DNA from 3 places in the Burkholderia arboris genome. Region 1 is predicted to be linked to each of the others. Evidence: riboswitches for the same ligand, from Rfam matches in the RefSeq annotation. Region 1 holds a riboswitch; each other region holds the start of a gene.
What was found. A riboswitch is a leader RNA that binds a small molecule or an ion and turns the genes downstream of it on or off. The one in region 1 is predicted to bind cobalamin.

Region 1 (3,846 bases):
TACGCGGTCGGCACCGTGCCGATCAGGATCAGCATGATGAGCCCCATCCCTTTCTGCCCGTCGTTCGAACCGTGCGCGAACGACACGCCCGTGCAGGTCAGGATCAGCAGGCAGCGAATCCAGAACGGCGGCGGTTGATCCTTCGGCGGCTCCTTGTACAGCGCCGGAATCCGCACGAGCGCCTTCAGCACGAGGAGCAGCAACGACGCGCACAGGAAGCCGACGATCGGCGAGAACAGCAGCGACTTGCCCACGCCGAGCGCCTGGCCCCAGTCGACGCCGCTCGTGCCGGACGGCCCGTGCATCAGCTGGTTCATCAGCCCGACGCCGATGATCGACCCGATCAGCGTATGCGAGCTCGATGACGGCAATCCGAAATACCAGGTTGCGAGGTTCCACACGATCGCGGCGATCAGCAGCGCGAACACCATCGCGAAGCCCGAGCCGCTGCCGACCTGCAGGATCAGCTCGACCGGCAGCAACTGCAGGATGCCGAATGCGACTGCGCCGCTCGAGACCATCACGCCGAGGAAGTTCCACATGCCCGACCAGATCACCGCGACGTTCGGCGTCAGCGAGTGCGTATAGATCACGGTGGCGACCGCGTTCGCGGTGTCGTGGAAGCCGTTGACGAATTCGAAGCCGAGTGCGATCAGCAGCGCGGCGCCGAGCAGCAGGTAAGGGAACAGCTTTCCTTCGCGGACCGGTGACAGATCGTCGATCAGGTGCGTGGCGATATAGACGGCGCCGAGCACGAGCACCAGCAGGAAGACGGCATAGCCGACCTGCCTGGTGCGTTCGACGGAGCCCGGCGTGTTCGGTGCGGACGAAGCAGGTTGATTCATGACGGCATCTCGTAAGGGAACCGCGTCCGATCCTAGCTGCGGCTAGCCGTCAGTTTGATGACAGTCGGGAGGACGAACGGTGTGTCTTGCAGATGCGTAAGGTGATTGAAGGCATGCATTCGTGACGCGACGTACCGGCACGCATCGTTGCCCACATCGTGAGCGCAATGCGGGCCTACGCGTTGCCGTCCGCAATCAACGTCCATCCATCCGGCGATGCAACGAGCGTCGTGCAGGACAGCGGCGCGACGCCGATACGGGTTGCCGCCCTGGAATCCATCCGCAGCGCATGGGCGGCGGCCGCGCGAACGATCGGCGCATGCGTGATCGCGACGATGTCGCGGTCGTGTCGCAGCGCATTCAACCATGTGCCGACGCGGCGCATGGCTGCTTCGAACGATTCGCCGCCGTGCGGCGCCGCGGACGGGTCGCCGATCCACGTACCCAGTTCGTCCGGCAAGTCGCGTGCAAGGTCGTGCAAGCGCTTGCCGCGCCAGTTTCGGCAATCGATGTCGCGCAGCGCGTCGTCAGTTTCGGAGCGCAGACCGAGTGCGTCGGCGGTCTGCCGTGCACAGCGTGCAGGGCTGCACAGCGCGAGCGAGCCGGCGATGCTTGCCCACCGGTCGCGCAATGCAGCGGCTTCGGCGAGCCCGTGTGCATCGAGCGGATCGTCGTCGGGAAACGTGCCGGTGCGCATCGCCCGGGTCGATGCATGCGCGATCAGGTACAGCGTGGCAGGCAGGGTCATGTCGGGCTTTGTAGGATCCGGGCCGGGGGCAATCGTTCGCGAGCGGTCCCTTCATTCCGCGAACGTTCGCGCGTACAATTCGCCCGATACGAAACGCGGAAGCCGGTGCAATCCCGGCGCGGTCGCGCCACTGTAACCGGTGATCGATGATCCCGGAAGCCAGACCTGCCTTCGTACCCATCCAACATTTGCCGGGGCGCGATTCCCCTGAGGTGCATCCATGAGCGAAGCAGTGCTGAAGCCGGCAGTCGTGCCGGCACCCATCCCCGTCCGTGAACTGTTGCCCTGGGCCATATTCGTCGGCCTGATCCTGTTGCTCGCGCTTTATTTCGTCGGCGCGGAACAGGGCGCAACGTCGCTCGTGCCGGGCATGTACGTTCACGAATTCGTCCACGACGGCCGCCATCTGCTCGGCTTTCCCTGCCACTGACGCGGAGGTCAAGATGGTCGGAAAGCTGCTCATGCGCGGGATGCTCGCAGGCATCGCCGCGGGCCTCCTCACGTTCGGTTTCGCGAAAATCGTCGGCGAACCGCAAGTCGATCAGGCAATCTCCTTCGAAGAAAAAGCCGACGCTGCCAAAGGCGAGGCACCGGAGCCCGAACTGGTCAGCCGCCACACGCAGGCCGGCCTCGGCCTGCTGACGGGTGTCGTGACCTACGGCGCGGCATTCGGCGGGCTGTTCTCGCTGGTCTTCGCGTTTGCCTATGGGCGAGGCAGCCGCCTCCCCGCGCGACCGCTGGCCGCGTGGCTCGCGCTGGCGGCGTTCATCGCGCTCGTGATCGTGCCGAACCTCAAGTACCCGGCCAATCCACCGTCGGTCGGCGATCCCGACACGATCGGCTATCGCACGGGCCTGTTTTTCCTGATGATCGCGATCTCGGTCGCGACGATGGTGTTCTCGGTCAGCGTGCGCCGCCATTTGCTGGCAAAGCTCGGCCAGTGGAACGCGTCGATCGTCGCCGGGCTCGTGTTTGTCGCGATCATCGCGGCCGTGCAGATCGGGCTGCCGTCGGTCAGCGAGTTACCGGCCGATTTCCCGGCGGCCGTGCTGTGGAAGTTCCGCGTTGCGGCTATCGGCATGCAGGTGATCATGTGGACGACGATCGGGCTGCTGTTCGGCGCGTGGGTCGAGCGCAGCGAACGCATCGGCCTGCGCGCCGCCTGACGCGCAGCGCAACCGGGCGCGCCTAGCGCAGCATGCGCGGCATGCGCGGCGCGCTCCACGTCGATTCGCGCGCCAGCGCGACGAACGCGGCCAGATAGTCGATCGAGGCGTCCGCTTCGCGGATGCCGAGGAAGATCTGCTTCGCGATTCCCTTCTTGCCGAGCTTGACCGGCACGACCGGCATCCGGTCCGCGTACTCGTCGGCCAGCCATCTCGGCAGCGCGGCCACGCCGCGTTCGCTCGCCACCATTTGCAACATGATGTCGGTCGTCTCGATCGACTTGTGCCGCCGAGGCACGATGCCGGCCGGCGTCAGGAACTGGTTGTAGATGTCGAGCCGGTCGGTTTCGACCGGGTACGTGATCAGGATCTCGTCGGTCAGTTGCTCGGGCGTCACGTAGTCGGCGTTCGCGAACCGGTGCGAGTCGGCGACCACCAGCACCTGCTCGTAGTCGAACACGGGATCGAAGCGCAGGCCCGGCTTGTTCAGCGGATCGGGCGTCACGAGCACGTCGATGTCATAGCCGAACAGCGCGCCGATACCGCCGAACTGGAAGCGTTGCTTCACGTCCACGTCGACGTCGGGCCAGCGCGACAGGTACGGCGACACGACCTTCAGCAGCCACTGGTAGCACGGGTGGCACTCCATCCCGATGCGCAGCGTGCCGCGCTCGCCCTTCGCGTACTGCTTCATCCGCTCCTCGGCAAGCTCGAACTGCGGCAGCAGCCGGTTCGCCAGTTTCAGCAGATATTGGCCGCCCTGTGTGAGCCGCAGGCCACGGCCTTCGCGGTCCCAGATCGGCGTGCCGAGCTGCTGCTCGATTTTCCGGACGGTATGGCTGAGCGCCGATTGCGTGAGGTGCAGCGCATTGGCGGCCGCGGTCAGTGAGCCCTGGCGCTCGACTTCACGAATGACGACGAGATGGAATCGTTCCAGCATGGATTTTGCCTGTGCAACGAATGCATGAGAAATTTTAATGGATAAATGAAATAATGCCATTTTATTTCATGGTTTGAAATCCCTATGATGACTGCCGGATCTTCAATTTTTCTCTGGACGGCAGCTTCATGGTTACGACACACAACC
Region 2 (3,846 bases), 1.2 Mb from region 1:
AGATCGCGGCGGTGAACGTGCCGTACGACGTGTTCGCGTCGAGCGCGGCCTCGACCGACGTGCTGCGTTCCGGGCTGAGGTTCGGATTGCCGTAGCCGGGGTAGTACAGGTCGTTGAAACTCGGCAGGCGGAACGCATTGCCGTACGACACGCGCGCCGTATAGACCGGCGTGATCGCCCACGACAGCGCGGCATTGCCGGTGTTCACGCCTTGCCCGGCGATGATCTCGCGACGCCCCGCGAGGAACAGCGTCACGCTGCCGAGCGTGGCCGACTGATGCAGCGAGAACGCGGAGTCGTTGCGCGTCGGTATGCCGCCGGGCGCGTCGATCGGCAGGGACGCCTGTTCGCGCGTGAAGTCGTACCCGAGCTTGCTCTCGCCCGATAGCGGCAGGCCGAACAGGTGGAACCCGCGCTCCTGATGGGTCAGGGAGGTCGACGTGCTGATGCGCTGCGAATTGATCTGGTCGGTCGGGATGGCCGGATCGCTCGCGTAGAGGAATTGGCGATCGTTCGCATAACCGAACGACTGGTCGAACTGCGTATCGGGCGTGATGTCGAGATGGAACGCGAGACCGGTCGTCAGCTGGTGATCGAGCTGGCGGTTCGGATAGCCGCTGTTGTCGTAGGACAGGTCGGAACGGTGATACAGCGCGAACGTCGAGACCGACCAGTTGTCGCGCGCGTAACCGAGGCGCGCATCGAGATCCTGCGCGTGATACGGATTGCGGCCGTCCTCGTGATACGGCAAGACCGGCCGCGTCGAATCGATGCCGGCCGTGTTGTACGTGTGCAGGCCGAGCGAGTAGGTGAGCCCGCCGAGCGCGGCGAGCGGCCCGGTCGACGGCACTGTGCCCGACGTGCGCAACTGCGTGTCGAACGTCTTGTTCGACCCACCGCCGAACGACACGGTGGTCTGGTTCGGCTGGCTCGACGAGCGGCGCGTGAACAGCTGCACGACACCGCCCATCGCGTTGGCGCCGAACGACGCGGCGGCCGGGCCCGAGATCACTTCGACCCGTTCGAACGCTTCCGTCGGCAGGTCGGCCCACGGCGCGATGCCGGTGGTGGGCGAGCCGATGCGGATGCCGTCGATGAACACGGCGACCTGGCTCGCCGACGAGCCGCGGATGCTGACCGATGCGGACGAACCGGGGCCGCCGTTCTGCGAAACGGTCACGCCGGGCAGCGTCGCAAGCGCCTGAGTGATGCTCGGGTCGCTCGGCGAAAGCCGGTCGAGGTCGGTTCGCGTGAGGACCTGGGTCGTCGCATAGCGCCCGTCGAACGATTCGGGCAGGCGACGCGTGTCGGTCACGCTGATCGTCGGCAGGTCGACGCTTTCCGCCGGCTGGGGCGGCTGCTGGAGCGCGGTGTCGCCGGCGGCATGGGCGATCGGGGCGAGCAGCGCGGTGGCGGCGGACGTGGCGAGCAGGTGGCGAATGTTCATGAGACAGCGGGAGAAGGCGTGTTGCGCGTACGGCGGTCGCGAGCGAAGGGCGGGCAGGTTGTGCATGCCGACGGCGTGTCGGTGCGACGCTTCCGGCTGGGAAGCGGATTCGGGAACGAAGGGCATCTGACGGATCCTGAGGTCGGGTCGTCCATGCAACGGGCGACCGCCAACGGCGGTGCTTGCGCATCGGGACACCCCGCCCGGTGCGGCTGCTGGACCTCGGGTCGATGGCAGGTCTCCTGGCTCGCGGGTCGTCATCCGTGCAGGCCTTCCCGGTTTCCCAGTGGCATGCAGTGGCACGGATTCGCCGCTCACAGTTGCGGGGGCAGCCGCAGTTTCGAGGCGTTGCCCCTCCTGCGTTCCCTTTTGATCCCGTCTCCGGGAACCATCAGCGCGCAAGGGTAATGGCGTGCGCTCGGGCGCGTCAATTGCCGCGCCGCGCGGGGATGCGAAAAAACGTCATTACCCGGCAACTGCTTTCCGAATCCTTTCGCTTATGCGCCGGTGTCGTGTTTTTCGTCTGAAGAATCGGGGTGATCGGGCGCCCAGCGCTCGCGCCGGAACCGGCTCGGCGCGACGCCGGTCCAGCGCACGAACGCGCGCCGGAATGCTTCTTCGCCGCCGAAGCCGAGATACGCGGCCACGCGCGTAATCGGCCAGTCCGTCTCGTGCAGGCATCGCCGTGCCGCATCGGCCAGGCATTGTTCGCGCAGCACGTGATAGCCGCTGTCTTCCGCCGCGAGCCGCCGCCGTAACGTCGCGTCGCTGACGCCGAGCCACGCGGCCAGTTCCGCGAGCGCCGGCAGCGCCTGTTCGCGCGCGAGCGCCGCATCGAGAAAACCGCGCACCTGCTGCGCCCATGACACGACGGCCGGCGCCGCATCGATCAGACGAAACGGAAAGTCGACGAGAAACGCGTCGAGCTCGCCCGGCTGCCGGATCACGCGGCAATCGAGCCGCGTCGCGTCGAACGCGAAGCCGTAGGTTTTCCGGCCGACGTCGACCGGCGCGTTGAACAGCCCGAGCAGCGGCACCGCGTCGTCGCGGCGCGGATGGCCGAGCCACACGCCAGTGGGCCGCAGCGGTTGCCCGATCAGCCAGCCGAACAGCTGCAGATAGCAGAACAGGCCGGTCAAGTCGACGAGGCATGCGGCCGGGCTGCGCGTACGACGCAGCGAGTCCATCCGGAACGTCGCGTGGCCGTCGCGCACCGCGAGCGACAGCACGCCGGCGCGCGGCGTCAGCATCTCGCAGAAGTCGCGCGCGCAGCGGATCGCGTCGGCGAGCGTCGCACAGCTCAGCAGGCAGCGGCACATCAGGTCGACTTCCTGCTTGCGCATCGGCGGATGGCCGTTGCCGCGCGCGACCTGCGCCTCGAGCCGCACGATCGCGTCGCGGTACAGCGCGACGAAGCCGCCCGGCGTCGTCGCCGCTTGCTGCGGTTGCGCCGTGCGGTCGGCCGGCGGCGCGCCGCTGCGCGTGAGTTCGCTCAGCAGGCGCGCGTCGAGACCCGGCAGCACGCGTCCGCTCGCCGGCAATACACGCTGTTTCATGAGTCTCCCGATCTGATCGCTGCGACAGGGGCCGGTGAGCGAGCCGGTAGGGGTTCTTGAGCTGCGCCCACGCAAGAATGCTATCCACGCCGGCCGCCTTCGGCCTCGCCGGAACGGCGTAGGCCGGCCAGCCATCCCGACCCGAACGACCACGGACGATACGCGAATGATCCAGATCGTAGACGAAATCACGCTCGCGCCCGAGCGCATTCCCGACGTGCTCGCGCTGCTGCGCGACCGCTATCTGCCGGGCCATGCGGCACGCGGATTGACGGCGGCCGGCCGCTGGGTGTCGCCGCCCGTCGCGGTGCCGGGGCAGCCGAGCACGCTGTGGCTGACGTGGCAGGTCGACGATGCGTATTCCTATTACCGGATGCGCGCGATGACCGATGGCGACGTGGTGGCGTTCTGGATGGCGGTCGACGGGCTGTGCGATGCGCGCCGCCGCCATGTGATGACGGACGCGGACACGCCGCTGCCCGCGCTGACGGAGGCCGACCATGCGGCATGACACCGCGCAGGTATTCGTTTTGACGGATCACGCTGCAAAAGCGATCGAGCACGCATTGCGCGAGGCCGCGCAGGCGTTGCCGGGCGCGAAACGCGTGACGCTCGCGCGCAATCTGGAAGGCTGCTGGGGCGCGGGCGACTACACGCTCGATGTGCTGCGCGAGGAACGATCCGCCGATTCCGCAGCCGATTTCGCCGCACTGGCGCAACTGCCCGGCATTGCGCGCCTCGACGGCGCGGCGTGCCGCGCGATCGGCGGCGGCCTGCGCGAACCCGCGTTACGCGACGGCGTGTGGCGCACGCTGATGTTGCGGGTACGCCCGCAGGCAAGCG
Region 3 (3,846 bases), on a different replicon from region 1:
GGCCAAGTGCGGCACGACGCTCGCGAGCAGCGACAGCGTCGTGTCGGCCGAACTCAGGATCACGATGTCGGCCGGCTGCTGGTCGATCCGGACGACACCCTGCGTATCGTCGACGAAGCCGCCCGGCGTGGTGCGCAGCAGATGCATCGTGCGTTACGCCTGTTGCAGCTCGGCCGCGCACGCGGCGTCGAACGCGCGTTGCAGTGCGGCCGCGTCGAGATCCTCGCCGATCAGCACGAAGCGGCTCGCGCGCGTTTCGCCGTCCTGCCAGCGACGGTCGAAATAGCTGTCGAAACGGCGCCCGACCCCCTGGATCACGAGCCGCATCGGCGCGCCGGGCAGCGCGGCAAAGCCTTTCGCGCGGTAGATCGTGTGCGCTTCGACGACGCGCTGCAGCGCGGCGATCGTCGCTTCGCGCGTGCCGGCGTCGCCGGACACGACCACCGAGTCGAAATCGTCGTGATGGTGATCGTGATCGCCGTCGTCAGCCGAGCCGTGATGGTCGTGACGCAGGTGGATCGTTTCTTCCGACGCCGATTCGAGGCCGAGCAGCATCGCGAGGTCGAGCTCGCCGCGTGTCGCGCGCACGATCTTCACCTGCGGCGGGATCTCGTCACGGATCGCGGTTTCGATCTGCGCAAACTCCGCGTCGCCGACGAGATCGGCCTTGTTCACGATCACCAGATCGGCCGACGACAGCTGATCGGCGAACAGTTCGTGCAGCGGCGATTCGTGGTCGAGGTTCGGATCGGCGCGGCGCTGCGCGTCGACGGCCTGCGGGTTTTCCGCGAACTGGCCGCTCGCGGCGGCCGGCCCGTCGACGACGGTCACGACCGCGTCGACCGTGAAGCTGTTGCGGATCGTCGGCCAGTTGAACGCCTGCACGAGCGGCTTCGGCAGCGCAAGGCCCGACGTCTCGATCAGCACGTGGTCGATGTCCGCGCGGCGCTCGACGAGCGCTTCCATCACCGGATAGAACTCTTCCTGCACGGTGCAGCACAGGCAGCCGTTCGCGAGTTCGTACAGCTGGCCGGACGCTTCGCCCGGCGCGCCATCGGCGTCCTCGCAGCCGATGCCGCAGCCCTTGAGGATCTCGCCGTCGATGCCGAGTTCGCCGAATTCGTTGACGATCACCGCGATGCGGCGGCCTTCGGCGTGTTGCAGGATGTGGCGCATCAGCGTCGTCTTGCCGCTGCCGAGAAAGCCCGTGACGATCGTGACGGGAAGCTTGCGTAGGGTCATGGAATATCCAGGGTCGTAAGGGAGAGTCAGGCCGAGATCGTCACGTCGATCTCGTCGTAGCGCTTTAACCGGTAGATCAGGGCCGACACGAGCCAGCATGCGAGGAACAGGCCGATCACGACATAGCCGAGCATGCCGAAGTGCGACGCCACCATCGACGCGAAGTCCCACACCGGGCCCTGCAGCGACAGCTTGTCCGCGAGCAGCGCGAGCACCTCGATGCCGCCGATCAGCGCGGCGACCAGCACCGACACGAAGGTGATCGTCATGTTGTAGTAGATCTTGCGGATCGGCCGCACGTACGCCCAGCGATACGCGCCCATCATCAGGATGCCGTCGGTCGTGTCGACGAGCGTCATGCCGGCGGTGAACAGCATCGGCAGCGCCATCACGGACCAGAACGACAGCCCGCCCTGCACCTGCGCCGCCGAGATACCGAACAGCGCGATCTCGGTCGCCGTGTCGAAGCCGAAACCGAACAGGAAGCCGACCGGATACAGGTGCCAGCTGCGCGACACGAGCCGGAACAGCGGGCGGAACAGGCGCGCGAGCACGCCGCGCTGGTTCAGCAGCATGTCGAGATCGGCGTCGACGATCGGCTCGCCGCGCCGCGCGGCGCGAAAGGTCCGGTAGACGGAAATCAGGATCAGCAGGTTCGCGATCGCGAGCACCAGCAGGAAGAACGCCGACACGCTCGTGCTGATCACGCCGCCCCACGCTTTCATGCTCTCGAAGCGCGCGAGCGACGCGGCCGTGAGCGTCACCACGACCGACATCACGATCACGACCGTCGAATGGCCGAGCGAGAAGAACAGGCCCGCGCCGAGCGGGCTGCGCCCCTCCTGCATCAGCTTGCGCGTGACGTTGTCGATGGCCGCGATGTGGTCGGCGTCGACCGCATGACGCAGCCCGAACACGTACGCGAGCAGCGCGGTGCCGAGCAGCACGGGCTGGCCGTGGAAAGCGGCGAATGCCCAGATCCACGCGCCTGCGTTGAAGGCGATCAGCAGCGCATAGATCGCGACGATCTTGCCGCGCAACCCGGACGGACTGTCGTTGAACAGGCGAAACAACGAATCGGGCATGACGCTCCTTGGCGAACGGTCGACATGAAGAATGCCAACACGGCCGTCGCTACGCGGCCCCGCGCGGTCCGGCCCTTCATCGCACCGGAACATGCGCACTCGCGCAGGCGGCCGGACGTCGGGAATCGGGAAACGCTCGGGTGTCGGGCACGCTACGGTCGTGGACGATGCGCCGCCTCCCCGCGGCGCTGAACCCCAATGTTTAGGCCGGTATCCGGACTGACGAACACGCCGCTTCGCCTTCCCGGATGCGCAGGGCATCCAGTGGCGGTCGTCCGCATGCGGGCGGCATGCGGCGAAGCGGCGCTGCATCGCGGCGGGCACGATGCGTTCGCTTACCGTTGCGGGGGCAGCACAGGTTGGCTCGACTGCGACGCAGGCAAGCTCCCTGTTTCCCGTTTAACTGCGCACGCCGGAAGGCGCGCGCGAGCACCAAAACGCGTGCGAGTGTAGGCGGCGGGGGCAGGAGCGTCAAGGCGGCACGGGCCGCGGGACTGCGTTCCGCACCGCCCTCGCGCCGCGCCGGAGGCCTTCCGTGGCCGGTTCGCGCGGGCGAACCGTGTGCTATCGTATGCGCCGCGTTCGGTGCTCGCATGCGCATTCCGTGCATGCAGTTAAACGGGAAACAGGAGGCGGATGACCGCCCGGCCTGTGCTGTCCCCGCAACGGTACGCCGCCTGCGCGACGCGCTCCCCGCGCACGCGCCCAGGCCGCCCGCGATGCCACTGCCCTTCACCGGGCGGGAAGGCTGCGGCCTGGCAAGCGGCCAGCCCGGATACCGGCCGACGCAAGGGGCGAGCCCGATGCTCGCCGAACGCCCGATCCGCGGGGGACGGATGGGGTGCGCATTCCGCCCGCGTTCGCGCGGGCTTCGCCCGATCCGTCATGCATTGCCTGTCCGCCGGCCGCCGATGTGCCGCCCGCCTTTTCTTTTCCACTGTTTCGACACGGTGCGTACCGTGCCGCGTGCGATGAGCCGCGCCTGGCTCATCGGCGCCGGCCCCGGCGACGCCGACCTGCTGACGCTCAGGGCCGTGCGCGCGATCGGCATGGCCGACGTACTGCTCGTCGACGATCTCGTGAACCCCGACGTGCTGCGCCATGCGCGCACCGACGCGCAGATCGAGCACGTCGGCAAGCGCGGCGGCCATGCGTCGACGCCGCAGGACGCGATCGTCGCCGCGATGCTCGCGCATCTGCGCGCGGGCCGTAGCGTCGCGCGGCTCAAGGGCGGCGATCCGTTCGTGTTCGGCCGCGGCGGCGAGGAACTGGCCGCGCTTGGCGCGGCGGGTTTTCCGGTCGAGGTCGTGAACGGCATCACCGCCGGCATCGCCGCGCCGGCCGCACTCGGCATTCCGGTCACTCAGCGCGGCGACGCGCAGGGCGTGATCTTCGTCACGGGCCATGGCGCTGGCGCCGACGAGCCCGACTGGCGCGCGCTCGCGGCCACGCGCATGACGATCGTGATCTACATGGGCATCCGCCGGCTCGACACGATTGCAGCGGCGCTGCGCGAAGG

Region 2: linked by a shared signal. The riboswitch ahead of OHZ10_RS27135 (TonB-dependent receptor domain-containing protein) and the one ahead of OHZ10_RS32640 (CbtB domain-containing protein) in region 1 are both predicted to bind cobalamin.
Region 3: linked by a shared signal. The riboswitch ahead of OHZ10_RS08715 (HoxN/HupN/NixA family nickel/cobalt transporter) and the one ahead of OHZ10_RS32640 (CbtB domain-containing protein) in region 1 are both predicted to bind cobalamin.

What each region holds. Positions count from the first base shown of each region.
Region 1 is NZ_CP109822.1:3,398,862-3,402,707, reverse strand. It holds gene OHZ10_RS32650 (inorganic phosphate transporter) at 1-845, opposite strand, end outside; gene OHZ10_RS32645 (histidine phosphatase family protein) at 1,021-1,593, opposite strand; cobalamin riboswitch at 1,643-1,780, shown strand; gene OHZ10_RS32640 (CbtB domain-containing protein) at 1,814-2,023, shown strand; gene OHZ10_RS32635 (CbtA family protein) at 2,037-2,759, shown strand; gene OHZ10_RS32630 (LysR family transcriptional regulator) at 2,782-3,699, opposite strand; gene metE (5-methyltetrahydropteroyltriglutamate--homocysteine S-methyltransferase) at 3,828-3,846, shown strand, end outside.
Region 2 is NZ_CP109822.1:2,193,579-2,197,424, reverse strand. It holds gene OHZ10_RS27135 (TonB-dependent receptor domain-containing protein) at 1-1,447, opposite strand, end outside; cobalamin riboswitch at 1,663-1,855, opposite strand; gene OHZ10_RS27130 (AraC family transcriptional regulator) at 1,945-3,003, opposite strand; gene OHZ10_RS27125 (hypothetical protein) at 3,170-3,514, shown strand; gene OHZ10_RS27120 (Dabb family protein) at 3,504-3,846, shown strand, end outside.
Region 3 is NZ_CP109821.1:1,843,032-1,846,877, reverse strand. It holds gene cobN (cobaltochelatase subunit CobN) at 1-147, opposite strand, end outside; gene cobW (cobalamin biosynthesis protein CobW) at 154-1,242, opposite strand; gene OHZ10_RS08715 (HoxN/HupN/NixA family nickel/cobalt transporter) at 1,269-2,327, opposite strand; cobalamin riboswitch at 2,516-2,779, opposite strand; cobalamin riboswitch at 2,893-3,128, shown strand; gene cobA (uroporphyrinogen-III C-methyltransferase) at 3,239-3,846, shown strand, end outside.